3 regions of the Yersinia antarctica genome follow, and region 2 is predicted to be linked to each of the others. Evidence: predicted binding sites of a transcription regulator. Region 2 holds the regulator's gene; each other region holds the start of a gene.

Region 1 (10,374 bases), 2.8 Mb from region 2:
TTGAATAGTTTTATCTGTCAGTAATGGATCCATCGACTCATGAGATTGCAGTTTAAATTTCGCCAAACTCTCTTGGGTATTTTTTAGTGCTACACCGGCTGAAGCCAATTCACGATCAGCATCGGCAGTTGCCCCGCTTTGACGATATGCCGCGGCACGACTTAAACGAGTAACCACACGAAAATATTGGTCATTACCCCGATTAATAATATTAATGTTTTTTTGTTGGTTAGAACTCAGATGTAATGAATGCGTCAATTGGTTAAGTGAAAATAATGTAAAGGTCGAGACACCTCCCCAAAGCAACAAAAATATAACAAGAATAGATAATAACGCCATCCTGATGGTGATATGTTTTAGAAAATTCACGGGAATACCCCTGTGTCTTATTTTTTTAGTTTATTTCCTTGAGATTTCAAGGTGTTTATCGCTGATAATCCCCGCAGGGAAAAAGGTTAATTATCAGGACTCATCACCAAAATAGCATGAAACCAACACAAAAGATCAAGATAACCGATCAATATTAAACAACCGATTGATTTCACCTATTAAAATGTAAATAACGTTCGATAATCTTGATCGAAAACTGATTAACAACGTTCAGTAGTTTCCACATTATATGTATTTATTCTGAATATAAATACAGCGCCCCATTACCTATTAACTCTTAGAATAGTTAGCCAATCAATTAATTTACTTACAGATAGAGAATTACCTGTTTTTGCAATTGCAGAATTAAATATCTTATTAAATGCGATTGGGCGAGATAAATAAAATAATAACAAAAATCCATATCAAACCATCAGGCACGCGATACAGCAAAATTTAACTATTTATTTGCTATGGTTGATTCTGTATTTTTTTAGCAAGGAAACCAGGCTGGGGAAATAACAATTTTATTCATTGCAATATAGGCATGTGCTTAGCACGGCGACGGTGATACTAAAAGAAGAGCGGCCAACGATCACTGGCCGGTATTACACCTTAATTCGCGCTAGCCGCAGCCCCCAGAGGCCGGCTGAATTGGCTTAAACCATGCTAATGAGTCATGGCCAGCATGCGACTGATCGTCCTCTAAATGGTTTGACTGGTGCGATATTTCGCTAGGTTTCCTGTCTTGGAGATGAGCACGCCAATCCTCCCTTTCACTCACCACATTGCAAATAGTAATAGGAATAATAATTACTACCATTCATTTTATGGCATGATAAATTACGACCTAGCACCGTTAAATAGAAAGAGAAAACGCCGTTATGTCCCACTATATACCTGCCTGTAAAACATCCCGTTCTCTGCCTGCCCTACTGGGCTTGCTGTGTCTGACATTTTGGTTATCCGGCTGTAAACCCGCGGAGGAGAACAACGCATCAGCGGCAGACGACAACTCACCAGCATGGTCCCGGACGGTGGAAACGGCTAAAGGCCCGGTCACATTAACTCAGCAACCTACACGGATTGTTTCCACCAGCATCACCATCACTGGCACCTTATTGGCGATCAATGCGCCGGTGATTGCCAGTGGAGCGACCGCGCCCAGCTCCACCGTCGCAGATAATCAAGGGTTCTTTACTCAATGGTCGGCTGTCGCACAGGCAAAAAAACTGGTACCGATATATCAGACTGAGCCAAACGCCGAAGCTGTTGCCGGCATGAACCCTGACTTAATTATTATTTCTGCCACCGGGGGGGATTCGGCAGTGAAATTGTATGAGCAGTTATCTGCTATCGCGCCAACCTTAGTGATTAATTACGATGATAAAAGCTGGCAAGAGTTAGCAATGATATTGGGGCAGGCAACTGGCCATGAAACCGATGCGAAAGATGTGATTGATAAATTTGCCAACCGGCTCAATGAGGTGAAACAGAGTATTACCTTACCACCGCAGCCAACGTCGGCTTTTGTCTATCAAGCCGCCGGTAGCACCGCGAACTTGTGGACTGAAGACTCGGCACAGGGCAAATTGTTGCAGGAGCTGGGCTTTAGGCTCGCTGAAATACCTGAAGCCGTGAAAGGTAACACCAGTATGGGACATCGTAAGGATATTATTCAGTTAGGTGGCGAGAAGCTGGCTGAAGGTCTGAACGGTGAGACTATTTTACTCTTCTCCGGTGATCAACCGTCAGTTGATGCATTGAAAAGTAATAAATTTTTAGCTCATATTCCAGCGATTGAGCACAACCGTGTTTATGCCGTGGGTTATGACACTTTCCGCTTGGATTATTACAGTGCGAGTAATCTGTTAGCCCGAATTGAAGGGATGTTTAAACCTGCTCATTGATTGGGTAAGTCCCGCTTCTGACGTTGAGCGCATTCAGGAATGTGACCGAGCAGGCTAAATTTCCCCCTGCGTTACCACAGCGATGCATTCTAACAATAATGCGTGCTAACATATCTCACCCAAATAATAATGATAATCAAATCGATAACAATAATCATTTGTTAAAGAAGAGTTACAATGCCTGCTGATTATTCTCCAGATCAATATTCAATAAAACCGCTGACACTGGTGTCGACGTCAGAGGTACCAACAGCGCGCCGACGCGGGCTGTTGCTGCTGTTCAGCATTGTTGTGTTGCTATTGGTCATGGCTGCCAGCCTGATGCTCGGTGCCAAAGCCATCCCTTTCTCCGTGGTCTGGCAGAGTTTGCTCGGCACAGAGCACAGCGCCGATAGCATTTTGATCGTTGAATCACGTCTGCCGCGAACCTTGATTGGTGTACTCGCCGGTGCAGCGCTGGGGCTATCGGGTGCAGTCATGCAAGCCCTAACCCGTAACCCACTGGCTGACCCCGGTATTCTTGGCGTCAATGCCGGAGCCAGTTTTGCCGTCGCCGTCGGGATCATTTTTTTCGGCGTTAATGCCATCCAGGGCTATATTATTTCCGCTTTTATCGGTGCGATGTTAACCACACTGGTGGTGTATTGGGTCGGTGCTCAGGGCGGCGGGCGCGTTAATCCCCTGCGCCTAACACTTTCCGGTGTCGCGATTGGCGCTGTGTTAATGGGGATTTCCTCTGGCATATCACTGACACATCCACTGGTCTTTGATCGGGTGCGCTTCTGGCAGGCAGGGTCATTGGATATCCGCAGTATGTCAGTGGTATTGGCCGTCACTCCGGCAATCCTGCTCGGCGGTGTGATCTCCCTGTTGCTGGCTCGGCCACTCAATGCGATGCATATGGGAGAGGATCTGGCGGCCGCGATTGGGGCCAGAATTATCCAAACCCAATTTTGGGCGGTCATCGCCGTCACCTTGTTGTGCGGTGCCGCTACCGCAGCCGTTGGCCCTATCGCCTTTGTTGGCCTGATGGTCCCCCATATCGCCCGTTGGATTGTTGGGCCGAATCAATGTTGGATTCTCCCATTCACATTAGTGATGACACCTATCCTGTTGCTGGTATCTGACATTATTGGCCGCTTCTTGGTGCCGGGCGAGTTACGGGTTTCCGTCGTAACGGCATTTATTGGCGCGCCTTTGCTAATCTGGCTAGTTCGACGTAACAAAAGGATGACCGCGCTATGAAGTCTGTCACCTCGCCGTGGCTATTTGGTCGCCCCGATGGCGCGATAAATTTACGCATCCGACCACGCAGTTTAGTTGTTTGCAGCCTGCTGCTACTGGCCTGTTTGTTGGGCGCACTGCTGGCATTAATGGCGGGAACTCTGGCATTAATGCCTCAACAGGTACTTAATGCCTTGTTCGGGCAAACCCGCGGTGCAGTGGATATTATCGTCAATCAATGGCGCTTACCCCGCGCAGTGATGGCGCTTATTTTTGGTGCCGCACTGGGTATCAGTGGCGCAATATTTCAGTCATTAGTACGTAACCCACTTGGCAGCCCTGACATCATCGGCTTTAATATGGGTGCCTATACCGGTGCGCTAGTAGCGATTACTCTGTTTAATGGGAACTATTTCGAGATTGCCAGCAGCGCCTTGGTTGGCGGCTTACTGGCAGCTATTGCGGTGTATCTGCTGGCATATCGACAAGGGATTCAAGGTTTTCGGCTAATTATTGTCGGCATTGCCATTGGCGCGATGCTCACTGCATTCAATACCTGGCTGACAATCACGGCATCACTGGAGTCAGCGATGACTGCCGCGGCTTGGGGGGCGGGGTCATTGAATGGTCTGAGCTGGGCTAAGGGCCTGCCATCACTGATGTTTATCTTTGCCGCGACGATAGCCGCAATGCTGCTTAGCCGCCGCATGCCACTGCTGGAAATGGGCGATGATGCCGCTGGTGCCTTAGGGGTTCCCGTTGAGAAAACTCGCCTGAGCCTGATGGCGATTGGCGTCATTCTAATGGCCGCCGTCACCGCCGCCGCCGGGCCTATCTCCTTTATTGCATTAGCCGCCCCACAAATAGCACGGCGTCTGGCGGGCACATCTTCAGTGACGTTAACCACATCGGCACTGATGGGCGCCTTATTACTGGTTGCCGCCGATCTCTGCGCCCAACACCTATTTCCACCTAATCAATTGCCGGTCGGCGTGGTTACCACCAGCATCGGCGGCCTGTATCTTATTTGGCTTTTAATCCGGGAGTCCGGGCGATCATGAGTATTGTTACCCCTGCAGCCACCCTACACCACAGCGTTTTTTCCTCCCGCTTACAAGCCGACGCCCTAACACTGGGCTACGACGGTAAGATAATCAGCCAGAACCTGAGCATCTCCATTCCTGATGGTGAATTTACGGTGATTGTCGGCCCCAATGCCTGTGGTAAATCAACGCTGCTACGCGCACTGAGCCGTTTGCTGAAACCGCAAGCAGGTCAGGTAATTTTAGACGGCAAGAATATCGCCAGCATTGATACCCGGCAGGTGGCACGTCATTTGGGTTTGTTGCCACAAAGTTCGCAAGTACCCGACGGTATCAGCGTGTTAGATTTGGTGGCGCGTGGCCGTTATCCCCATCAGAAGTTATTACAGCAATGGACACAGGCCGATAAACTGGCGGTCAATAATGCTATGCAAGCCACCGGTGTCAGTGAACTGGCTGACAGATCAGTGGACGCATTATCTGGCGGGCAACGCCAGCGAGTATGGATAGCTATGGTATTGGCACAGCAGACGCCGCTGCTGCTGCTGGATGAACCCACCACCTATTTAGATATCGCCCATCAGATTGATTTATTGGAGTTATTCAGTAACCTTAATCAGCAACATAACCATACCTTGGTTGCTGTTCTGCATGATCTTAATCATGCCTGTCGTTACGCTACCCATATTATCGCCATGCGCGACGGGCAGGTAGTTACACAAGGTCACCCGCGCGAGGTGATCACAGCAGATTTGGTCGAGCAGGTATTTGGTATGCCGTGTTTGATCATTGATGATCCGGTTTCACATACACCATTGGTGATACCGAAGGGGCGATTTAAAATTTAATCCACAAGCGAGCAGAGAGCGAGTCTGCCCTCTGCTCGCCGAAGGCGGTTAAAACTCAGTCGATCAGGTTAACAGACAGCGTAATCCATCAATTAAGCCCCCCCGCCAGCATAGAGCATCATGCCCACCCGCATAGACCCGATACTGCAACCGATGCCCTGCCTGACGAAGCGCTGCACTCATGGCTTGATTGACCTGATAAATCACATCTTCACGGCGACCTGCTTCCATAAAGATATTCAATGGCTGACTCGCCCCCAATCCCTGATACACCTGCTCGGTCAGCCAGCCCTGACGTTCAGCAGTCCCCGCCGTCAGTGCCTTGAAATTATCAACATCAGGCCACCAGAACGAACCGGACTGACTCAACACACAACCAAAACGCTGTGGCCAATGTAATCCAGCGTACAACGATGCCAACCCGCCAAAACTCTGCCCGGCCACCACAGTACGAGACGCTTGTTCCGTAAAAGCCTGTTGCAATGCAATCTGCGGCAGTAATTCTGTTTGCAATGCCTGCCAGAAATCCTGATTACAAGGCAGCTCTTGCGAACGATGAGTCTGGTCAATGATGTCGATCAACACATAGACGCTAGCAGGTAAATGCCCTGCGGCGGTTTCACTATCCAATATGCCAAACACCGGCTGCCTGAGTGCCCAATATTGGCCATCCAGCAAGATAGCCAATGGGCGTTCGGCTTTATCTTCAGCACCGGTTGTCGTTGAGTAAATCCACACATTGCGACTATTGCCCAATAACTGGCTGTGCCAACTAATCAGTTGTAAACGTTGCGGTTCGGCGGGCAGAATTTTACCCGCATCGATTGGCTGCCAGGCCGTTTGCGGCAAAGCATCGGCTAAATGAACCGCAGAAAGTGTCATTCCGCGATAACTGCAATGCGCGGCAATCGGGTTTAACGGATCGTTCTCAGCGAGATCCATCAATGAGATCCACCAATCGCGCTGTGCCTGACGCTGTTCTTGCGGGCTACCGGCTGGCAAATTCAAACATTTCTCTGCTGAGACGGGAATAAAGCTGTAACTGCCACGAAAATCAGACTCTACCTCTGCCTGCCAATACCAAACATCCGTCTGGCCCAGCCGAGTGAGCGATTCAGGATTAACACTATGATGATCTGTCACGCCGTTAACATCGATATACACGCAGCTATATACCGAATCACGCGCCTTTCCTTGTCGGTCGCGCCACAGGAAAGTCAGCTTTACTTTGCCAGCTGCTGCCGGTTCAGTCAGGGGCGTTCCCCATTGTGCGATGCGCTGCCACCATGATTCACTGCCCGCCGAAGGATCCTGTAATAACTGCTGACTCTCTGGATATTCGCTCGCCACTCTCACACGCTGCCCTCTTTATGTCATCACACCGGTCACGGTCTATTTATGATTACGTCTTTATTCATTGATAGCGCGGCGACTGTGCGCCATCACAAATGGATATAAGGCTTAATATATATAAGGCTATTACCTAAATACAAATAATATTGAGAAGTATTATTATTTGCAATAACATAGTAAGCATTCTCTCCAGTGTGCCAGCCTATCATCGTAATTTAGATATGGGCGATGTGCTATGCGACGGTTATTGGATTGGAATATAACGTTTTTTTGTAACAACCAAGCTAAATAGAGGCAAATAAAGCCCGGTTGGCATCAAGAACCTGACGTATGAGGTTCAAATACTTTCCATTATTGTACTTCCAGGTAGGGATAAATCATGTTTGATATTTCTGGCAAGAAGATACCAACAACATTGCCATTTCGCGCAGGCTGCACAGCAAAGACCTTATTATTCACCACCACCTTGATACTGATACCGTCACTCAACGCATTAGCGGCCACTGCGGCTAAAGAAGATAAATTAGTGGTTGTCGCCAAACCGGGCAGCGGCCAACAAGATGATGGTTTCGTCGCTAAAAACAGCGCCACCGCGACTAAAACTGACACACCACTGATCCGCACCCCACAATCAGTTTCAGTTATTACCCGCCAGCAAATGCAAGATCAAGGAGCGGCTTCTGTGGCACAGGCCCTGCGCTATACCGCCGGTGTCGTGCCGGAATACCGTGGCGGCTCGAATATGAATGACGAAGTGATCATTCGTGGTTTTGGCTATGCCCCGCGTTTTCTCGATGGCTTAAGCTACAACTCATTAGGTGGTGCACGCCGTGGAGGCCAGATAGACCCCTGGCTGCTGGAACGAATTGAAGTAATCCGCGGCCCAGCATCAGTGCTTTACGGCCAGGTGAACCCCGGCGGCCTGATCAATATGGTCAGTAAACGCCCAACAGCGGAAAGTATTCATAAAGTGCAGGTGGGTGCAGGCAATAATAGCCTGGCTGAAGCAGCATTCGACTTCGGTGGCGTGTTGGATGATGAAGGTAAAGTACTCTATCGTTTGAACGGGCTTGGCAGAACACAAGATGATGCCGTAAATACCTTTAAACAGGAGCGTTTTGCTATCGCCCCGGCATTAACCTTTATCCCGAACGAAGACACCACCTTTACCTTACTGACCAGTTATCAGAAAGAACCCAAAGCCGGTTCACGTAACTTCTTGCCAGCCACTGGAACCGTGTTTGGTACTGCATACGGCCATATACCTTACGATTTTAACGTTAGCGACCCGTCATTTGATCAGTCTGAACGCGAGCAGACCTCTGTCGGTTATGCCCTTGAGCATTATATCAATGACACCTTTAAATTCCGCCAGAACCTGCGCTACAGCTATAACAAGCAAGATTACAAGTATCTGGTCTTTATGAATTTGCTGCCAGATAACCGCACCATGACTCGCCGCCCGCAAATCGAGCGCCAGACCATGGCTGAGTTTGCCGTTGATAACCAACTGCAAGCTGATTTCTGGACCGGGCAGTTAAACCATACGGTGCTGACTGGGCTGGATTACAAACGTAGCCGTATTGATAGTCAGTTCTTTATGGGCACCGTGCAGACAAAATACAATCTGGATTGGGTATCACCTGTCTATGGTCTGAATATTAAAGAGAGTGACTTGTCACTCAATAGCAGTGATCTGACCAAACTCGATCAGGTGGGAGTCTATTTACAAGATCAAATTGAACTGGATAAGTGGAATTTCCTCTTATCCGGGCGCTATGACTGGTCACAGTTAAAAACGCTAAGCCGCAAAACCGCCACTCAGGATCAACAAGACGACCATGCCTTTACCGGCCGTGCTGGTGTGTTGTATGCCTTTGATTCCGGTATCTCGCCGTATATCAGTTACAGTACTTCATTTGAACCTAGCACCGCCAAAGGCGCGCCGGGGACTGGGGCATTGGACCCGGTTACCGCGCGTCAAGTTGAGCTTGGCCTCAAATACCAGATACCGGGCAGCAGCACCTTGTTGACGACCGCATTGTACGATTTACGCCAGAAAAATATCAGCCAATACGACCAGGCACTGGCCTACAACGTCCCAATTGGTGAAGTGCAATCTCAGGGGATCGAAACGCAGTTAAACAGTGAGATTAACGACAATATCAACCTGATTGCTGCCTATACCTACACCAAAGGGAAAGTGCGTGAAACCAAAACACTGGCTGAATTAGGCAAAATGCCAGCCCGCACACCAAGCCATTCCGCCTCACTGTGGGGAATGTATACCTTTGATAAAGGAGTAGTCGATGGCTTATCCACCGGTGTTGGTGTCCGCTATATCGGCACCAGTTGGGGTGATGCCAAGAACAGCTTTAAAGTCCCGGCGGTGACATTGTATGACTGGATGATGCGTTATGAACTGGGACAAGCTCTGCCAGCGATGAAAGGCATCAGTTTGCAGGTTAACGTCAACAATGTGTTCAACAAAGAATATGTTGCCAGTTGTGCACAGATGGCAGCTTGCTTCTATGGCAGTGGCCGTGTTGCCACCGCTACTGTCAGTTATGCCTGGTAAGGCTTAGGCTTATTCAGCCCACGCCGATTGATGCATAGCGGTGTGGGCTAATAACTCAGCGGGCGTTGGATAATAACTTAAAGAAAAGTAAATATTTCTTCTAATCAACCCCCATTGCGACTTCAGATATCGAAATAAATAGAATAAATTCAGCATACTAACGTTTTGGTAACCTTTCATTTCACTCAGTGCAACCCGATAAAACCATTCTAAAAACAGGGAGATGGTCCTATACTCGCTGGCAGCATTATTTAATATCACCACACATTCAGGTTAAACATGCCAGCATTTAGGGGAGTACCACAGCTTATGCACCGGATGCGCGCCAGTAAAATGCGCATGTGCGGTATGCTGCTGGTTGCCTGCTGGCTAATTCTCAACGCACAGTTGGCCATCGCCGGCCATCAGTGTGATATTGCCCCTTCTGCCTCGCCGGTATTTACCCAGCATCAAGGGCATATACAGCCTGACCCTTTAGCAACAGAAAACCAAATGCACGACATGCCATCAATGATGGATATGTCTCATGGTCAGGCGCAAGACTCCTTATGTGAAAAACACTGCATCCCTGACTCTGTCCAGTCTGACAGCGGCATGTTGGTGCTGGCAGCCTTACCCACCAATACGGAGTTAGTATTGGCTGATAGGCAACAAACACCACGCGTCCAGCGCGTTGACTGGCATACCCCCCCCATTGTCGGCCCCCCCACTGAAATCGCTTTCTGCCGCTTTAGAGAATAGATCCAGACATAAATAACCGTTTTCTTCAGGCCACTTAATCGTGGTGTGTTGTGCTTATTCTATGTTTTGGAGTTATTGCTATGCGTATCTTATTTAGCGCTGTATCTGCTGTATTACTGTTTTCTTCTCCGCTGTTCGCCGCCAGCCCGGCCATGAGTGAAAATAGCCCGATGTCTCATGATAGTCATACAATAATGGCGGATTCTGCGCCAGCAGAGAGCTATCACTCCCAGGGCCAGATAAAAACCTGGCATGCCACCCGCGTATCTATTGCTCATAGCGCCATTCCGGCATTGAACTGGCCACCG
Region 2 (10,374 bases):
TTAGCAAAAGCTAAATCAAATTTATCGCGTAACGCCAATAAGCCAGCCATGGCGGACTCTGACGAGCAATCCATCCGGATCACGCCATCATGGTCCAGATGCATAAAGCGGAAGGTCTGATCGATAGAATCATTAACCAGTGTTAGATCCAGCTTATAGTGCTCACCAATACGTTGCCAATAAGCAATACCGGAGCCACCGAGAGGATCAACACCTAATTTCAAACCAGCACGTTGAATAGCCGGAATATCGACCACATCCACCAAGCCTGCAACATACGGCTGAATCAAATCTTGCTCACGCAGATGATTACCACGCCAGGCTTTATCCAGCGTTTGGCGTTTGATGCCCTCTAATTTCAGGCTGAGTAACTGATTAGCTCTTTTTTCAATTACCGAGGTCAGATTGGTATCGGCCGGGCCGCCATTCGGTGGGTTGTACTTGATGCCACCATCTTCAGGCGGATTGTGTGACGGTGTGATAACAATGCCGTCAGCCAAGGCTTTCCCCTGCACATTATGGCAGAGAATAGCATGTGAAATCGCCGGGGTTGGTGTAAAACCATTATCTTGCTGTACCACGACATCCACACCATTCGCCGTCAGCACTTCTAATACCGAGATAAATGCCGGTTCAGAGAGTGCATGGGTATCTTTACCCACATAACACGGGCCACTAATGCCATGTTGATGACGAACTTCGGCGATCGCCTGAGCGATTGCTAAGATGTGTGCTTCATTAAAACTGTGGCGTAATGAACTGCCACGATGGCCGGAGGTGCCAAATTTGACCGCATGGGCCGGATTTTCAGCATCTGGCTGCAATACATAATATTGCGACGTTAACTGCGCAACATTTATCAAATCGCTTTGCTGAGCGGGTTGCCCGGCACGAGGGTGATTGGCCACAGTCACTACTCCCTATATATCCCCTTCGCACTTGGAGCCGCAAGCTGCGTTCACTCACCCGAATCGCATATTTGCGTAAGTTCATCGGGATTATGAGCCTCTGATGAGGCTCACCCTGCGGGCCAGTGCAAGTGCTGTTCAACATGGTTTACAACCCATTTGTCGTTCGCTTGCTGCCTACCTGCAACTCCAATTTCTTTGGGTATCGGTTCAACGAAATTAAATAGTCCCGCACACTTTTTCGGTCAAATCCGGCGGGAACTGCATTGCCAGCATGAGATGTTGCACCATACTGCGTTTACGCTCGGTATTGGTATTGGTAATAACCCAGTATGGCGTACCTGGGACATGTTTGGGTTTGGTGTGCGTCCCGTTTTGCAACAATGTCTGTTGGTCACCGGCAAAATAAACCCGGGTGCGACCATGTAATGATTCAGTCGCCTCGGTAAACGCCTGTGCATCCAGCGTGTAAAGTGTGGATAACACCAACATAAAGCGGTTAACCGCCCTATTTTGCTCTGCATACTCATCGGACAACAGCAATTCACGCACTGCACGAACCCGATCTCGTGGTGCTGGAGCTGTAGCCGCTTTCACCGCATCAGTGCTGGCAGGGATACTGGGTACCGGCTGACCGGCCGTAAACTTCAGCATACGTCGTAAAATATCAGACGCGCTCTCGCCAATGTGCTGCGTATGGCTGGCAATATAGCGATAAAGTTCTTCGTCGAGTTCAATAGTTTTCATCTTTATCCAGTACGGGTTTCTACTTTCTTATACATATCTTAGGATTATAAAGTCAAAGTGCGCTGACGAGTACCTTTATAATGGCTTTATCGGGATAAATGGCCCACCCCACCCACAGCAACTCAATAATCTACATATGACTGATGATAAGGCAAATAATTGTGTAACAGCACACCTTTGTTCAGCCATGATATCCTAACCACATTATCTCTCAGTATGAACGTCGCTATGAAATTAAACTTCCGCTTACAAAACGCGCTTTCTGCCACACCTTCCCTGCCAATCATGCTGATTCATGGGCTATTTGGTAATCTGGATAACCTGGGTGTTTTGGCCCGTGACTTGCAAAGAGATCATACCGTGGTTCAGGTTGATATGCGTGACCATGGTTTATCACCCCGCTCACCGCAAGTGGATTACCCTGCAATGGCGCAGGATGTGCTGGAGCTGCTCGACCACCTCGCAATAGAGAAAGCCATTATCATCGGCCATTCGATGGGAGGTAAAGTGGCAATGGCACTGACAGCAATTGCTCCTCATCGTATTGCAAAGCTGGTCGCGATTGATGTCGCCCCGGTTAACTATCAAGTACGCCGCCACGACACTATCTTTACTGCCCTCAATGCTGTGAGTACTGCGGGTATAACCCAGCGACAAGAAGCCGCTCAATTGATGCGTGAGTCGATAAAAGAAGAAGGGGTCATTCAGTTCTTATTGAAATCATTCCACAACGGCGAATGGCGGTTTAATGTGCCCACACTCTGGGATCAATACGAAAATATTGTCGGCTGGCAGCCTATTCCACCGTGGCCGCACCCAATCCTCTTTATTCGCGGTGAGCTGTCGCCATATATTCAAGATAGCCATCGTGATGATATTGCCCGCCAATTCCCGCAAGCCCGAGCCTATGTGGTCGCAGGGACTGGCCACTGGGTACATGCGGAAAAGCCGGATTCTGTCTTGCGGGCTATCCACCGCTTTATTGATGAAAACAGCATCGATGAAAAAGAGGCTGAATAAAAAAAGTACAGCGCACGATGGGGATTGATTAAAAATCATCCCCTGGGGAAAAAAAATGTATTTCCTGTGGAAAAATTGTGCAAAAAAGAACGAATTAGCACAATCTAATCACAGTAAAGCATTGTCGTTGCTCAGTTGGCTGGGGTATTATGGCGCGCTCTAATTTTGCTGCGGACTTCGGTCGCTGTTCACAGATCGTAACCGGTGCAAATGCAAATTCAGGCTGCTGGTATATAGGTTATTCAATGCGCTCAAGCTATGTTCTCAACCTGAAACATGTAAACCGAATCGTCAGACAAGGCTTCGTTACGCTTTCTGATGTAAATCCCTTGTAGTACTGCTACCTATGGCAAAAGAACAAACGGATCGCACGACGCTGGATCTGTTCGCAGATGAACGCCGTCCGGGGCGTCCGAAAACAAATCCATTATCCCGTGATGAGCAGCTTAGAATTAATAAGCGAAATCAACTACGGCGCGATAAAGTGCGTGGCTTACGACGCGTGGAACTGAAGATTAATGCCGATGCCGTCGATGCTCTCAACAGCCTTGCAGAGCAGCGTAACATCAGCCGTAGTGAGCTGATTGAACAAATGTTGCTGGCTCAATTAGCCCATTCACAAGAAGGGTTTTAACCCTATCGGTTACCACGACGGCGTGGCGTAATCACTTACGCTACGCCGTTTTTACTTTACCCCGCTCATACTGAAGTCACCGGGCTGTTAGCGGTTTTTAGAATGTTTCCCAGTTTGCGTTGTTATCCACTCTCGCGCTGGCAGGTGCTGCGGTTAACGGATTTGCCCGTGTTTTCACTGCCGGTTTTACTCGTTCGTCATCTGCCTTTAGTTTAAACACGGCCACCGCCCGGTTTAACTGAGTGGCCTGCTCTTCTAGCGAGGCCGCAGCACGGGAAGCTTGCTGTACTAACGCGGCATTTTGCTGTGTCACACTGTCCATTTCTGCCACCGCTTGTCCGACCTGGCTAATACCTTTGCTCTGTTCATCAGATGCAGAAGCTATCTCACCCATTAAATCGGTCACATTGGTGATGGAACGAACAATTTCATCCATAGTAATACCAGCACTTTCCACCAAGGCCGAACCACTACTGACACGGCTAACCGACTCATTAATCAAGCCATCAATCTCCTTCGCGGCCTGTGCACTGCGTTGTGCAAGATTACGCACCTCGCTGGCAACCACAGCAAAGCCACGACCTTGTTCACCGGCACGGGCGGCTTCAACGGCTGCATTCAGTGCCAAAATGTTAGTCTGAAAAGCAATGCTGTTAATTACCGTCGTGATATCGGCTATTTTCCGCGAACTGGCTGAAATCTCATTCATGGTGTTAACCACATCTGCTACCAATATTCCGCCCTTTTTCGCGGTGGCGGAGGCATTCGCCGCCAGTTGACTGGCATGGTGTGCATTATCAGCATTGTGTTTTACGGTTGCGGTTAACTGCTCCATGCTAGCCGCTGTTTCTTCAAGCGCCGCAGCTTGCTGCTCAGTGCGGGATGACAAATCGGTGTTACCGGCTGAAATCTCGGCTGCACCATGATAGATCCCATCGGTGTTACTACGAATTGCCTGAACAGTATTCACCAAACTGGTTTGTACATCACGCAGCAGCGGGAATAACCGCCCAACACAGTTGCGACCAAAATCAGCAATAGGCAGACCAAGCTGACCAGAAGCAATCACGCGAAAATGCTCGCGAATATCGTCCAGTGGGCGCACCAGGTTGGCAACCAGATAGCGATCTGTTGCCAGTAAAATCACCAGACCGGCGATCAGCGCTGAGATAAGGGTAATGCTGCTCACTTTGGTCAAATGAGAGAATTGATCTTTAGCCACCCCGATAGCTTTTGATGCCGCCTGATTAAACTTTTCAGCCACTGAACCATACTGGCGACTCAATGCAGGTACCGTTTTTTTCGCTAAATCCTGATAAGCGGCGCTGTTATTGTCCATTGCAGCTTGATACAGCGGCGTAACCCCTTGTTCAATTAACCCACTCCATCCATCAATCACGCCGCTAACCAAAGCGGAGTCTAACTGTGCATGGTCAATAGTTTTAAATTCTGCCAACTTTTGTTTCAGGTTTTCCAATGCAACATGGGATGATTTCAATTCTTTGTCAGCATCCACGATATTACCGCTCTGGCGGTAATCTACTGAACGAGACAGACGTGTCACCATACGGAAATATTGATCCGTCCCCTGATTAACCAAATTCATATTTTCAACCAACACAGTATTCGCGTTGGAGGATTGTGTCAGTTGGTTGAGTGATAACAAGGTATAGGCCGATACACCGCCCCAGAGCAGACAAAATGCGCCAAGTACCCAAAGCAATGCCGCCCTGATAGTAATATTTTTTAAAAACTGCATGTTCGTTCCCCTTATATATCGGATAGTTATCGTTAGAGACTCTGGTGTTATTTGATGACCGAAAAGCAATAAAGGACGTTCATACAGCTAACGACAACTCCTTTGCCGGCAGACCTTCATCTGACGGGTTTCCCCCTGGCACCGCAAATTGCAACTATTCAGTTACACAACGGTTATCGGCAATGGTGTTATAAGGTTGAGCGACTCACAAAAATTTAATATCGCATAAACTTGATAAAAGCCTGATGGGGTTCTCTGGCATTATGTCGCCCTATACATGTGTTATAATATTGGGCAGAACGCTCAGTAATTTGCATAACTATTTGAATTTAAAAGGTATTTAGCTATATGGCAACTGTAGGCATTTTCTTTGGCAGCGATACTGGCAATACTGAAAACATTGCCAAGATGATCCAAAAGCAACTGGGCAAAGATGTTGCTGAGGTTCACGACATTGCCAAAAGCAGTAAAGAAGATTTAGAAGGCTTCGATATTTTGCTGATTGGGATCCCAACCTGGTATTACGGCGAAGCGCAGTGTGATTGGGATGATTTCTTCCCAACACTGGAAGAGATCGATTTCAATGGCAAGTTGGTGGCGCTGTTTGGTTGTGGTGACCAGGAAGACTACGCAGAATATTTCTGTGATGCGATGGGTACCGTGCGCGACATCATTGAGCCACGTGGTGCCGCAATCGTGGGCCATTGGCCAACCGCGGGCTACCATTTTGAAGCGTCCAAAGGTCTGGCGGATGACGACCACTTTATTGGTCTGGCAATTGATGAAGACCGTCAGCCAGAACTTACCAATGAGCGGGTTGAGGCATGGGTAAAACAGATTACTGAAGAACTGAGCCTGTCTGAGATAGTGGGTTAATCAAGCCTGTCGGAAACGCTATGGTCGTGTTCAACACTGCCGGGCGTTTCCGTTGCCTTTTATCCTTTTGAGCTGTGCTTTTTGTCATAACGTTGTTCTCTCTCTCTTTAGCTCCCATCCATGGTGAACAGCGCGTCCGGCTATCCGATTGTGCTTTGTTAAGCGGCCCACATATCCACATCTTCCTGCGCGCAAAATGAAAATAAACTGCTACAAATTTGTAACTTTATCCCTCGTCACTGTACACTTAAATGATGTGTTATCCCCATTCATCAATACACTGCATGATTAATCTTACAAAGTGTGCAATTATATCTTTGTTAACAACCACGGTTTTCATTTGGGGCTAGCAGTTCTATAATGAGACGCAATTGTAATTATTGCGCCACGGATGTCATAGGCTGAACAGCCTTAATTTGAAACGATAGTAACAGGACTGAATCCGCATGACTGACAACAACAAAGCCTTAAAAAACGCAGGCCTTAAAGTAACACTGCCCCGGCTTAAAATTCTGGAAGTGTTGCAAGATCCGGCGTGCCACCACGTCAGCGCGGAAGATCTTTATAAAAAGCTGATCGATATTGGTGAAGAGATTGGTTTAGCCACGGTTTACCGCGTACTGAACCAGTTTGATGATGCCGGTATTGTTACCCGCCACAATTTCGAAGGCGGTAAATCAGTCTTTGAGCTGACGCAGCAGCATCATCATGATCACTTGATTTGCCTGGATTGCGGCAAAGTGATTGAGTTTAGCAATGAATCCATTGAATCGCTTCAACGTGAAATTTCTAAACAGCATGGTATCAAGCTGACCAATCACAGTCTGTATCTGTACGGCCATTGTGAGACCGGTGATTGCCGTGAAAACGAGTCGGCACACGATAAAAGATAATGTGCTTTGAAAGCATTATCTTATAAAGATTTTAAGCACTGAATACACTACGGCTTATGTTTAATCCAGATTGATAGGTTCTACTGTTTGGTTAACATAAGCTATCAGCAAGATGGCCACCTTTCCCGTTCTATACCTGAGTATCTCTCGGTTGGGAGTCAGGTGGTCGTTCTTATTTATGTCCTTGATATTTATCCCCTTGGTACTGAAAGCCACTAGAGTATTAGCGATGTTCTGGGTTCGTTCGCCTGCTAGCTATCTGCAACACCAATAACATTGGGTATCTATCCCGTTATTGATCTTTCCTGAGTGACAAATTCACTGTTTATCGCCCCCATTTATTGACTCTCCCCCTTTTAGCGAGCTGCATCAATTTTACAGCAAAAAAAACCCCGGACCTGCCGGGGGAAAAACCATCAACTCAACTTCACTTAAATTTGTTTAGCCAAAAAATAAAGCAAACAGGAGATAACATTAGACACAGCTCGATATTACCAATTTTCAGACTTTAACCGACTCAGCACGGCTACTACGCTTACCGTCTGGGCTGGTGGAGCGGATCATCACCTCGCCACTCACGGTAGGTTTTGCCTTCGCATCATACTTCTGCCACTGCTTACCGCCATCAGTTGAATACTCGATAATCAGGCCCGGCAGTGAGATATTGGCTTCCAACTGCCCCGCCACAACCCGAGCACCGGGGACAGGCAGGCGATATGACACACCGGCTTTATCCAGTTTTGCCAGTTCACGTTGGCCCATGATGTTGGCAAAACGTTGCCAATCGATGTCCAACGCCTTGGTATCGACGCTATGCGTCTGGCCACCTTGATATTCGCGGCCCGCTTTGTAATCTTGCTCCCACGAAGCGCGATGCCAGGCACGCTCGGCCAATGGCAACATCCGCGGGAAGATCATGTATTCCATCTGCTCATCAGTGCGGACGGTTTCATTCCATGACTGACCCGAGATGCCATGTACACCCGGCCAAGGTTTATCGCTTTTCGCGCTAAAGTGATTACCATCGCGGTCCACTGAGGTCTCGGCATTCTGCGGCATGTTATCTGGTGCGAAGCTGAATACTTTCGCTTCGTCATTAAAGCGGGTTGCCCAGTAGTAACCGCGTTCATTCGGATTAACTTCATATGGCATATCGAAGTAGACATAATCTGGATTTGACGCGACCACTTCATAACCTTTATTGGCCCAATCATTGATTGAGTCAGCACCACCCCAATAGAGGGTATCCCAGAAGTTGACACCAACGCGTTTAGTGGCAAACGCTTTAGCGTCTTTGGCGTCTTTCAACCCATCCTGCCAAGCCTGCATCTTCTCGATGCCGTGAGCATTAACCAACTTACTGACTTCAATGGCAAAATAGCTGGAAAGATGTTCAACATCCTGCACCTTGCCTTGTTTGACCATATCCTGACAAACTTGTGATTTGGCCCAAGGTTTATCTTCAACACTCTTATCAATAATGCCTTTACCCGCTTCAATCGGCCCGTTTTTGTCCTGATAACCCGCACCCAAACGGATATTTTTCGCTTCATCGCCACCAAAGTGCCAGGTAGTCAGTGGCATACCGGCTTCTTTATGCATCTGCGCCATTTCGCCAATCACTTTATCGACAAACCGCTTAGAAGAGTCGAGGCATGGGTTGAGATAGCTTTTACGCTCATAGAACTGAACTGACGTGGTATTGGAATCATCAGTCGGGTCAAGCAGACGGAATTCGTTAGCTTCTTTTTCTTTGCCCTGTTTCATTAGATTGTTATAACGGGCTTCCATCGACACTACGGCTGCACGGGCGTGTGCTGGCACATCGATTTCAGGGATCACATCAATCTGGCGTGCTTTGGCATATTTCAGAATCTCAATATAATCATCACGAGTGAAATGGCCGCTACCCATATTATTGCTGTCTGGGCCAGAACCCAATTGCGGCAGCAAGCAGGTATTCTCCGTCAAATCGTGACAACGTTTGCTACCAACATCGGTCAATTCGGGCAAGCCTGGGATTTCAATACGCCAGCCTTCATCATCACTTAGATGGAAGTGGAATTTGTTCAGCTTATAAGCTGACATCTGATCAAGTAAGCGCAGCACTGCATCTTTGGTTTTAAAATTACGGCCAACATCGAGGAACACACCCCGGTATTCAAAACGTGGCGCATCTTTCGCCTCAAGAGTGGCAATAGTCTTAGTGCCGTCAGTCGGAACCAACGATAGAATGGATTGCAGGCCATAGAACACGCCGCTCGGATCAAAACCAATAACCTGTGCCCCTTTCTCGCCAATTTTCAGCTCGTAAGCACCGGAAACCGCTAAGTCACCTTTAAACGCGGCAGGTTGAATCACAGTTTTTATCGGGAAACCGGCTGAATTGGCCTTCAGACCCAGTAATTCGAAGCGCTGCTGAGCTGCCTCTGCGGCAGCTTTAGGCAATACACTCAGATCCAGCGCAACCCCGTGACTCAGATCCACATCCTGTTTATAGAGCTTAATCTCCATAGGCGTAGGGATTATTTGCCCACGCAAGTTAGCCACAGACAACGTTTTTACCGCTTCGTTTTTAACAAAGCGTGATTCCGGCGTCATCAGCACATTATTGTCATCTTTGGTGCGTTTCCACTGATCGCCAGTAAACTGTGTCAGATACTCATTGATATCTTCGGTATCGGTATTTTTTAGTACTTTGGGTTTAGCATCGCCAGCAGTGGCATACCAGCGCGGCATAAAGTCAGTGGCAAACAACTGCCAGTATTCGCCAGTAATAGGGATTTCAACCGCTTGATTGGCGGGGAATCCGGTGAATTTGGCGGTAGGTTCAATTTTATGCAAATCGCCCGTCAGATGCGTAATTTTAAACTGGCTATTATCGACGGTCAGAATCTGGCGGATACTATGGAAATAAATAGCCCAGTCTTGGCCGACTATCTCATCCCCGGTGTTGGTCAGAGTAATCATGATTTTATTACATGATGCCCAGTCGGCACCCAGTTTGGCGCAATCAACGCCATTTTCAGCAGCACGGTTATCCAACAATTTATAATTAACTTTCAATGTGCTGAGTTGATCAACAAGTTGTTGATTACGGGTATCAGCATTGGCATATCCCATCAAGCCAAAGGTTGCGGTTATCGCCGCTAAAGCATTTAATTTGAATTTATTCATCACTAACCTCATCCGTAATTAATAACTGCTGCCAAAACGGCTATTGACAGTATTGCTGCTGGCAGCGTTATTGTTAGCTCAATTGCCGTTATCCTGGTCACTTTTATCAGGACTATTATTTATCTGGGTTATTATTACTGCGTATTTCTTGCCACAGCTTCCCGCATTGCGCGTCATAGGCCTGACCATTACCGGTATGTGCAGCATCAATGCAACGCTGGTAATCCAATACTCGAACGGTCTCTTTCTCAGTAAAAGCCTGATGCGCTTTCTCTTGTTTCAGCACATCTAGCACCGCCTTGCAGGGGATCAATCTTTCTGGCGAACCTTCGCTGGCATTGATGCACGCGCTGTAGGCTT
Region 3 (10,374 bases), 1.1 Mb from region 2:
AGCATTAGCCATGGTGGCGTTACGCACATTCTGCGAAATCAATTGGGAGTTCGGGACAATAACTGTTGAGCGGTCACTGAGTTGGATCTCAGTAGCGCGAACATTGATGCGGCGAATGTCCCCTTCAACCCCACTGATACTGATCAAATCCCCCACTTTGACTGGCCGTTCGGTCAGCAAAATAATGCCGGAAATAAAGTTCTTCACAATCTCCTGCAAGCCAAAGCCGATACCCACCGACAGTGCACTGACAATCCAGGCTAATTTATTCCATTGGATACCCAGTACCGATAAGGTCAGTAGAATCACCAGCACGTAACCGATGTTACTGAAAAGCGTTACCGCCGAGGTCTTTATACCGGAATCCATCTGGGTTTGTGGCAAGAACTCATTATTCAGCCAACGCCGTGCGGCTTTGAGCACGTATAAACCGACCAGTAAGCAAACCAGCGCATTAAATAAGTTAGTGGGAACAATATTTAATTTTTCCAGACCTTCGCCGCTTAATAACTCTACCGCTTTTTGCAGTAGTGAAATCGGGGTAGTGGAACCAAAGGTGCCATTAAGTAATGCGATAATAGCCAACAATATCAGCAGTACTTTGCTGGAGGCGGAGAGTAACGTTGCGGCCTGGGCTAAATGGCGGTCATCAATATTCAGTGATTGCTTAATGGCTTTACCGGCGCTGCTGGTGGGCGAGAAAATGCTTTCCGCCAAATCAACACACAGATGAACTAATAAATATAAACAGGCGATGACCAGACAGCTCCACACCAACTTGTAACTTAAGAATTTCGCCAGTGCGATATAACCGACTAACAATGACAGTAATATGGCTATTGCCGTAATGCCGATGGCGAAATGAATCAATCCCGCTAGCGTGGAATAGGCTTCAGGTTTTTCGCCATTTACCACCAGATTACGCCGTACCCGATTAGCACGTAACGGAATAATCGCCGCAGTAAGCGCCACCAGCAGCGCCGAAATACCATTACTAAAAATTGCCCCAGACACACTGATATTAATCATATTGTTCATCTGATCAAGGGCACCAAAAATCATGATGCAACTGGCTAGCAGAGGGGGGAATAGTCTCAGTGATGTGGCCACTTCATCAGCGATGGCAGGTAACCGCCATGAGGGGCGTTGGTTGGATAAAAATGCCCGCCCAAGGCCCGCGATTAAAGCGGAGAAGAACATGAGCTGAACAAATGCCAGCGCAAAATCCATCACTACCTGTGAGACATCCGGCGTGCGAGTAAAGGTTTGAGTGATACATTGCGCCACTGTGACGGTGATCAACACCGTACAAAGCGTGGTGGCTGAGGCCATAAAGCTGCGGCGTAGCGGGCCTGGTGGTAAGCATTTGGTACAAAACCAGGCGGTCAGCACATCGAGAAATTTAAAACCAAATATGCTGATTAAGAGTGCTAGCAGCAGATACATCGTGGTGCCGAAACGCCATTCGGGTTCCCAGGCGGCGCTCCAGGCATCGGCCAGCTCTTGGGTAAAATCTTTCAGTCGGCGGTCATCGTCAACATTGGGATTGACGATCGGTGCCCAGAAGTTCGCACCCAAAATGCTGCCAGAATTTAAGGCAATTTGTGATTTCAACGCGGTGCGCCGTAACGCGATGATCTGTGTTGCCAGGTTTTCCGCGTTGGTTTTGATAGCTTGGGCCTGATCATTCTGGCCATCTAACTGGATTTTACGGGTATTCAATATCCGCCGCTGCTGGGCGACTACTGGGGTCTCTGCCAATGCTCCGGCGGCAGGTAACGGGCCTAAAACCTCCAACTGTGTTTGCAGTTGTTCCCGCTTGGGCTTCAGGTCGGCTATCAAGATATCAGCATCACGCGCCAGTGCCAGTGCGGTCTCGTTTAGCACACTCAACTGGTTATCGGAGGTACTGGCAGAGACACTCTGTTTCAGCTTATCCAACTGTTTTTGTAGGCTAATCAGTTGTACTGATACTGCCGGTTTTACTGGCACCTCACTGTTTTCAGCCGTAGCATCTGATGCTATGGCGGCAACGCTGGTACCTGATATTGACGCAAAAATAAGCGTTAGCAGCAGCCACAGCAGCGGATAATTTCTACGTGCAACAACGTACCCAATCTTTTTCATAAAACCGATCAGCCTGAAAGTGAGTGCCACAATTAACCCAAAAATCCGATAGGTGTGCTGTTAAAGCCAGCCTGACCGCCATTGTGGCACATTCTGCACCTTACGGAATAATCTTACTCCGATAATTACTCCTCTCACTCAAATGATAAAGATAATAATTATCATTGAAATTAACACTCTCATTTAATAGATTGTGCGCTGAACTTATGGACCCACGATATGTGGCACGCAGGCAATATTATTGCGCTGTGAAATAGCAATGGATGCTGATTATAACCATCTATTTTATATGCCTAATTATCTGGGGAAGATAACTATGTTTTCGGTTTTTGTCATAAAGCGTTCTGCTATTTTATGTTCATTGGCGATGTGTATTCCTTTCGCTTCGCTGGCTGAAGATACGATAGAAGTCACGGCCAAAGCAGGTAATGCTGCTGATCTCCCGACCTCGGGCTACACCGCGATAACCACCAAAGGGGCGACTAAAACTGATCAACCCTTAATTCTTACCGCCCAGGCGGTATCGGTGGTGACGCGTCAGCAGATGGATGACCAAAATGTCGCTACGATTAATCAGGCGCTGAATTACACTCCTGGCGTGTTCACCGGTTTTTCCGGCGGAGCCAACCGCTATGACACCATCGCACTGCGGGGTTTCCATGGCGGTGATGTGAACAATACCTTCCTCGATGGTCTGCGCTTACTCAGTGACGGCGGCAGCTTTAACGTGTTGCAAGTAGACCCGTGGTTCCTGGAGCGCATTGATGTCATCAAAGGCCCCTCTTCGGCACTGTATGGTCAGAGTATCCCCGGTGGTGTGGTGATGATGACATCTAAACGCCCACAGTTTACTTCTGAAGGCCATTTCCGCCTGACGGCCGGTAATAACAATACACAAGCGGTTGCCTTTGATTATACCGATGCTATATCCGAGCATTGGGCGTTTCGTCTCACCGGGATTACCCGTAACAGTGACACCATGTACGACCATCAGCGTGAAGAACGCTATGCCATCGCACCCTCATTATTGTGGCAGCCGGATGAGAATACCTCTTTGTTATTGCGGGCTAATTTGCAAAAAGACCCTTCTGGTGGTTACCACAGTTCGGTGCCGGCTGATGGTAGCATCTATGGGCAGAAATTAAGCCGTGGCTTCTTTGATGGCGAAAGTAACCACAATGTATTTAAACGTTGGCAGCAAATCTATAGCTATGAATTTTCACATAAATTTGATGATGTTTGGTCATTCCGCCAGAATGCCAGTTACACCCATTCCAATACTCAGTTAGAACAGGTTTATCAGGGAGGATGGAATAGCGATCGCACTCTGATGAATCGTTATTATTCCGGTGAGGACTCCTCGCTCAACGCGTTTGCTATTGATAACCAACTGGGTGCTGATTTTGCTACCGCCGCAGTTGAACATAAAGTGATGCTGGGCTTTGATTTCCAGAAGTTCAGCAATAATCTGCGCAGCGACAGCGCTTTTGCGACCACACTGAACCCTTACACCGGTATTTCGGCGGGGAGCACGCTTTATAGCGATTATCTGCTGACCACTCCGGGCATCAACACCTCCTATTTAAACCGCCGTTATGAACAGAGTGGCATCTATTTGCAAGATGAAATGACGCTGGATAATTGGCACCTGAATCTATCAGGTCGTTATGACCGGATGAAAACTGAAAACATTAATAAGACTGCCAATAGTACCGATGAACGCACCGATAAACATGCCAGTGGGCGCGCGGCATTACTGTATAGCTTCGACAGCGGCATTTCACCCTATGTCAGCTACAGCCAGGCCATCACGCCAAGTCTGTTCCCGGATGCACAACAAAACTTATTGAAACCGATGACCAGCGAGCAGTATGAAGTCGGTATCAAATATCAGCCGCAGGGCAGCACTTCACTCTATTCCGCCGCTTTATATGACCTGACACAAAATGATGTGGCAAACCGTGCCGTGCCGGCGACCTATTTTGTACCAGCCGGTAAAGTTAATTCACAGGGGTTGGAATTGGAGGCCAGAAGCCAGGTTAATGACCGGTTAAGTGTGATTGCGGGCTATACCTATAATCGGGTGAAATTCAAAGATGCTATTGATGGTAATGATGGCAATACACCGGTGTTAGCACCGTCAAATATGGCATCACTGTGGGCGCAATATGAGGCAGGTTACGGCATCAATATTGGTGCGGGTATCCGCTATATTGGCAAGCAGTGGGCTGATGATGCTAATACTTTGCGCGTACCCTCTTATACACTGGGCGATGCCTCTGTCCGTGCTGATTTAGGCACTTGGGCTGCGTCGTTGAAAGGGGCATTTGTTCAATTGAATGTGAATAATATCGCCGACAAAAAATACGTCGCAGCCTGTTACAACACCTCTTATTGCTACTGGGGTGCTGAGCGCTCAGTGCTGGCAACCGTCGGTTATGATTTCTAACTAATAATACTGGCTTCGGTACGGTATTACACCGAAGCCAGTCTATTCAGCTTTAAGCTTATTTACTGCCATGAGAACCCTAACTCAGCGCCAGAACGGGCGGCTGTAATCCCGTTTGATATCATCCCGGCTTAGGCCAATATCCTTTAATTGATCTGAATTCAATCTTGACAGTGTATTCGCGGTTTTACGTCGTTCATTGCACTGGTATAGGTATCTGTATGCTTTCAGCCACACTTGAATAAAAATATTGTGGCGGCTTTTCGTTGCTCGAGCAGCCGACGAACGACATTCATCTATCTGATCTTCAATTATATTATTCATCATCGACTCCCCGTCATTAGGTGAGCCACTAGCATGAAACTTTGGCGAAAAACATTACAGATGCAAATGGGGACTATTATTTCCATACAGATATGCGATATATAAACTGAATGGTACAAATAAGCGCCATCTGTACTGGTCCCACTCAATTTATCAGGTGATATCAATGACTCGTTACCAACAACTGGCTGATATTCTTAGTCAACGGATTAAAGAGGGGCTGTATATTGCAGGGGAGCGGCTGCCTTCTGTCAGAGTATTGAGTGACGAGCATGGTGTCAGTATCAGTACCGTCCAGCAGGCTTATCGGCAGTTGGAAGAGTGCCTGCTAATTGAAGCGCGCGCGAAATCGGGCTATTTCGTGCGTTGCAGTTCAAACCTGCCTTCCTTACCGGCGACATGCACCCATGCCCAGCGGCCGGTAGAGGTATCACAGTGGGAAAATACGCTGGCATTTTTGACCAGGGGCGATCAAGCGAATGTTATCCATTTGGGCGTCGGTTCGCCCGACCTGTCTGGGCCGGGACTAAAAATACTCAGTCGATTGCTTAGCCGGATTAGCCTACACCAAAGCGAGGAAGTGCTGGAGTACGACAATATTTATGGTACCCCGGCTTTGCGTGAGCAAATTGCCCGGCTGATGCTGGATAGCGGTAATCATCAGTCGGCTGAAAATATCATTATTACTTCTGGCTGCCATGGCGCATTGGCTATCGCATTGGGGGCGGTTTGTCAGGCCGGTGATATTGTTGCTATCGATTCCCCCAGTTTTCACGGTGCGATGCAAACCCTGAAAGGGATGGGAATGAAGGTGATTGAGATCCCGACCGATCCGGTGGTGGGGATCAGTCTGGAGGCATTGGAAATGGCACTGGATCAATGGCCGATCAAAGTGATTCAGCTTACTCCAACCTGCAATAACCCTCTGGGCTACAATATGCCGGACGAACGCAAGAAGGCTTTACTGACCTTAGCTCAGCGCTATGATGTGGCGATTATTGAAGATGATGTATATGGCGGGTTGGCTTATCAATACCCGCGCCCACCGACCATTGCCTCATTTGATGATGATGGTCGGGTACTGCTGTGCAGTTCTTTTTCTAAAACGGTGGCACCTGGTTTACGCATTGGTTGGATTGCACCGGGGCGCTATTTAGAGAAAGCGCTGCACATGAAATATATTTCTGCTGGGCGGGTGGTGTCGTTGCCACAACTGGCGATGGCTGAGTTTATCAAGCAAGGGCATTACATGCAGCACTTGCGCCGGATGCGCCGCCAATATCAACGTAACCGCGATATTATGACCAGTTGGGTAATGAAATACTTTCCACCGAGTACCTGTCTGAGCAGGCCGCAGGGCAGCTTTATGCTCTGGGTCGAGTTGCCTCATGGATTTGATAGCTTGCGGCTTAATCGCTGCTTATTACCACAGGGGGTACAGGTTGCCGCTGGGTTTATTAGTTCAGCTTCAGGGAAATACCGCAATTGCCTGCGGCTCAGCTACAGCAAACCAATGACCGCAGAAATCGAACGAGCAGTGCAAATTGTGGGTAAGGCAATTTATGAATTGTTGGCTGATGCAGAACCGAAGGTGGCGTTAGAAAAGCAAAGCTAGCCTTAGACGGGTGAGGTTAATGGCAAAGTGCCAGCGGCGCAGAGAATAGGCAGATGGTAACATCGCCCTTGGTGGTTCGAGCTGCGCCATCCCAGGCGCGACGTTTTACTCTTTTGCCTATTCTCACGGCTTCAGATCGCATCATCGTGATTTGTCGTCAGTCTGACTGGCCGCTCGCTTTGAGCCTCGCAATGTGTATCATTTACTGGCGCAGATAGATCTGTGGTAGTGCGGTTTCAGGGTGGCGTGAAATCCCCAAATCTGCCTGATACCAGCGAGTCAGCGTCTCGGCATTGAGCACTTCCGCTGGTGTGCCACAGGCCACCAGTTCGCCCTGTGCTAGCAGCAAAATACGATCGGCATAGAGTGCGGCCAGATTCAAATCATGCAACACACAGCACACCGCCAAGGGTTCTTGGTGGGTGAGCTGGCGCAATAGGCGCAGGGTATGCTGTTGATGATACAAATCTAATGCGGAGGTCGGTTCGTCAAGGAACAACCAGCGTGGTGTCGGTTGTGGTTGCCACAATTGTGCTAATACGCGGGCTAATTGTACCCGTTGTTGCTCACCACCAGACAGTGCGCGATAGTCACGCTGTGCCAGTGACAAACAGTCCGTTTGAGCCATCACCTCTTCTAAAGCTTGCCTATTTTGTGCCGCGCCATAAGGGGCTCGGCCCATCTGAATCACTTCGCTAACACTAAATGGAAAAGCCAGGCTGCTGTATTGCCGCATGACTGCACGGGTACGGGCCAATTCCTGCGGCTGCCAGCTCTTCAGATCTTTGCCGAGCAATTGGCATTCGCCATCAGAAGGGGTGAGGTAGCCGGTTAACAAGCGCAGCAGGGTTGATTTCCCCGCGCCATTCGGCCCGATAATGGCTACCATTTCGCCGCTGGCAATTTGTAGCGAAACATTCTTGATTAGCCTCTGGCCCTGCACATGATAGGCGAGCTGATTAGCCTCTAATAACGCCGGCGGTGTTACTGCTTGATTAACTCCAGCTATATCAACCACTGAGTTGCTCCCGCTGACGTAAAATCAGCCATAGAAAATAAGGGCCACCCAGTAGGCTGGTTATCAACCCGACCGGCATTTCAGCCGGGGCGACTAAGGTACGGGCCAGAGTATCGGCGGTCAGTAATAGACAAGCCCCACCCAGTGCGGCACCGGGCAGCAACCAGCGGTGGTCAGCACCGATACGCATGCGGATAAGATGTGGCACGACCAGCCCGATAAAACCGATAACTCCACTGACAGCCACCGCGGCACCGATCAAGATGGCGCTCAGTAATAGCAAACGCAGCTTGGCTTGGCGTACATTAACACCGAGGTAGTGTGCCTCTTCATCTCCTAGCTGCAACAGATTCAACTGACGCGCCTGTAATAATCCAAGAACACAGGCGGGTAGGATCAGAGAAGCCGCCACCATCAGTGTTGACCATTGAGCCTGGCCTAAGCTCCCCATACTCCAGAGTGAGAACTGGCGTAATTGCTGGTCATCACTGATATAAGTCAGCACCCCGACCGCCGCACCGCACAGCGCATTAATGGCGATACCAGCCAGTAGCAGGCGGGATAAGTTGCCATGGCCCCAGCGGCTGAGGGTAAAAATAATGGCTGAGATGGCCAGGCTGCCAATAAACGCGCCGACCATATGGCTATAAAGGGCTAATAGTGGCGGCAGGCTGAATGGCATGACAATAATTAGCCCGACACACAAAGCGGCACCACTACTGATACCCAATAGGCCGGGATCAGCCAGCGGATTACGGAATAACCCTTGCATGATGGCACCGGAAACCGCCAGCGCGCAGCCGACAACCACCGCCAACAACACGCGCGGCAGGCGGATATTCAACCAGATATGCCACATAGCATCATCTAATGATGCATGCCACAAGGTACGGAACGAGAGCGTCAAAGCCCCCATATTGGCCGAGCCGAGTGCTAATAAGATTAGAACCATCAGTAAGATGCTCAGCATCAGGCGTGGATGGATACGGCAATTCATTGCGCTTGTTCCATGCCTTTGCGCAGCAGCGCCAGCACTTGCGGCGTTTCCAAGCCAAAGCCAAGTAATGCCATGTCATCCACCACTAACAGGCGCTTATGTTGACCCGCGGGTGTCAGGGCTATACCGGGTAATTTCCAGACCCCCTCATTGCCACCCAGTGCTTTCACACCGGCACTGGTAATCAGCAATAAGTCCGGTGCACTAGCGACAACCCCCTCTTGTGACAGTGGGCGGTAGCGGCTAAAGCCTTGCATGGCATTGCTACCACCGGCGGCACGGATCATGGCATCTGCGGCAGTATTCTGACCGGCAGCCATCGGTGTCAGGCCACCGTGACTCATAACAAACAGCACTTTTACCGGCAGTGGCGTACTACTCACCGCAGCTAAACGTTGTTGGTAGTCTTTAATCAGTTTTTGGCCTTGTTCTGGCTGATGAAGCGCTGTGGCGACCGCACTAATCTTCGCCGTTACACTTTCCGGCGTGATTTGTCCCGGTACGGTAACCACGTTAACCCCGCTGTCGGCAACCTGTTTGAGTACCAATGAGGGTTGAGCCAGTTCGCTGACCAACAGCATGGTCGGCTTCATCGCCAAAATCCCTTCGGCATTGAGCATTCGCATGTACCCCACGTCAGGCAGCTTCTGCACTGCCTGCGGTTGTAGACTGGTACTGTCACGAGCCACAATCTCGCCACCAGCACCGAGTGCATAGGCGATTTCTGTTACATCACCACCAATGGTGACAATACGTTCTGCGGCGAATGTATTTAGCGGCAGAATACCGGCGCTCAGTGACAGAATGAAAGGGAGTGACAGCAGCCTTAGTCTCATGCAGCGATATCCTTATTGATCAGGCGCGCAATCTGCTCACGCCATTGATTTTGTTCTGGTTGCCCTTCGGTGCGTTGACCATAAAGTTGAGCAAGTTGGGTACCATCGGCGGCAAACAGTTCCAAACTGGTGACAAACCCATCTTTGGTTGGTTTACGGGTGATCCAGCTTTCAGCAATAGCAGTTTCAATCAGATGCAGCGTAAAGCGTTTATTGAAAACGTTAATCCAGTCTTGATGCGGGGCCACTTTCTCAATTAAACCGGTGAAAATTTGCACGCAGCCGCGGTTACCCACAAAAATCATGATTTCGTTCTGATCCTGCTGGGCGATATTCAGTAGTTGTGTCAGTGAACTGTTATCAACACGATAGGCGAGATCATCCCCGACGGCGCGGAATGCTTGCTGGCGGGTCAAATTATTGCGCTTAAGCAACTGGAAGAATTGGTGTACATCGGTCATGGCACGCCATTCGGTATCCACGGTGGCATCATCAACTGTTGGCTCGGCCACTTCAGGTGTGCTCAGTGCTTCTAATGGCAATGCTGGATTTTCTGTACTGATAAACTTCGCCAGCACGGCTTGCCAAGCCACCATATCCGTCTGTTCAGTAGCATAGACTTTATGTAACGCATCACCCTGCTGGTCAAAGAACTGGATACTATGGCGCACACCGTGGCGTGTCTCTTCTGACAGTGTGAATGCACTGGCCCACTGATTGAGGAACAACCGCAAATCCAATTCACGCGGGTTAAGGATTAAACCCGCATGACCGTTCAGATGTTGATTCTGGTAACGGCCCATCTGCTCATGCACGGCATAGGTGTTGCGGGTGATAGCTTTGGCTTCCCCCACCGCCTCCAATGCGGCCAGTAGGGTGCGGGCATCGCCTTGTAAGCGTTTTGCATCATGACCCACACGGCTATGAGTCAATTCCGCTTCTGAAATACCCATTAGTGTCGCTAAATCACGCGCGTATTTGCCTGGGTTATCCGCTTTGGCTTGTATG

The links. The regulator Fur, encoded in region 2, represses iron uptake genes when iron is present. The targets are predictions, from matches to a motif close to ATAATAATGAGAACNACTATCAA.
Positions count from the first base shown of each region.
Region 1: fes (enterochelin esterase) is a predicted target of Fur. The motif match lies at 6,888-6,910, and genes of this name have one in related genera.
Region 3: ACWJJO_RS01725 (TonB-dependent siderophore receptor) is a predicted target of Fur. The motif match lies at 2,270-2,292, and genes of this name have one in related genera.

Region 1 covers NZ_JBSJQF010000001.1:4,318,182-4,328,555, reverse strand. Annotated here, with positions in the region: gene ACWJJO_RS20065 (methyl-accepting chemotaxis protein) at 1-369, opposite strand, end outside; gene fepB (Fe2+-enterobactin ABC transporter substrate-binding protein) at 1,254-2,279, shown strand; gene fepD (Fe(3+)-siderophore ABC transporter permease) at 2,457-3,524, shown strand; gene fepG (iron-enterobactin ABC transporter permease) at 3,521-4,564, shown strand; gene ACWJJO_RS20045 (ABC transporter ATP-binding protein) at 4,561-5,394, shown strand; gene fes (enterochelin esterase) at 5,458-6,750, opposite strand; gene ACWJJO_RS20035 (TonB-dependent siderophore receptor) at 7,127-9,325, shown strand; gene ACWJJO_RS20030 (hypothetical protein) at 9,635-10,066, shown strand; gene ACWJJO_RS20025 (copper-binding protein) at 10,147-10,374, shown strand, end outside.
Region 2 covers NZ_JBSJQF010000001.1:1,512,125-1,522,498, reverse strand. Annotated here, with positions in the region: gene pgm (phosphoglucomutase (alpha-D-glucose-1,6-bisphosphate-dependent)) at 1-908, opposite strand, end outside; gene seqA (replication initiation negative regulator SeqA) at 1,128-1,655, opposite strand; gene ybfF (esterase) at 1,884-2,675, shown strand; gene ybfE (LexA regulated protein) at 3,022-3,309, shown strand; gene ACWJJO_RS07005 (methyl-accepting chemotaxis protein) at 3,407-5,068, opposite strand; gene fldA (flavodoxin FldA) at 5,417-5,944, shown strand; gene fur (ferric iron uptake transcriptional regulator) at 6,391-6,837, shown strand; gene ACWJJO_RS06990 (beta-N-acetylhexosaminidase) at 7,339-10,014, opposite strand; gene chiQ (ChiQ/YbfN family lipoprotein) at 10,130-10,374, opposite strand, start outside.
Region 3 covers NZ_JBSJQF010000001.1:378,586-388,959, forward strand. Annotated here, with positions in the region: gene ACWJJO_RS01720 (DUF3772 domain-containing protein) at 1-2,157, opposite strand, end outside; gene ACWJJO_RS01725 (TonB-dependent siderophore receptor) at 2,444-4,576, shown strand; gene ACWJJO_RS01730 (DUF1127 domain-containing protein) at 4,661-4,903, opposite strand; gene ACWJJO_RS01735 (aminotransferase-like domain-containing protein) at 5,067-6,515, shown strand; gene ACWJJO_RS01740 (heme ABC transporter ATP-binding protein) at 6,718-7,524, opposite strand; gene ACWJJO_RS01745 (FecCD family ABC transporter permease) at 7,526-8,530, opposite strand; gene ACWJJO_RS01750 (heme/hemin ABC transporter substrate-binding protein) at 8,527-9,366, opposite strand; gene ACWJJO_RS01755 (hemin-degrading factor) at 9,363-10,374, opposite strand, start outside.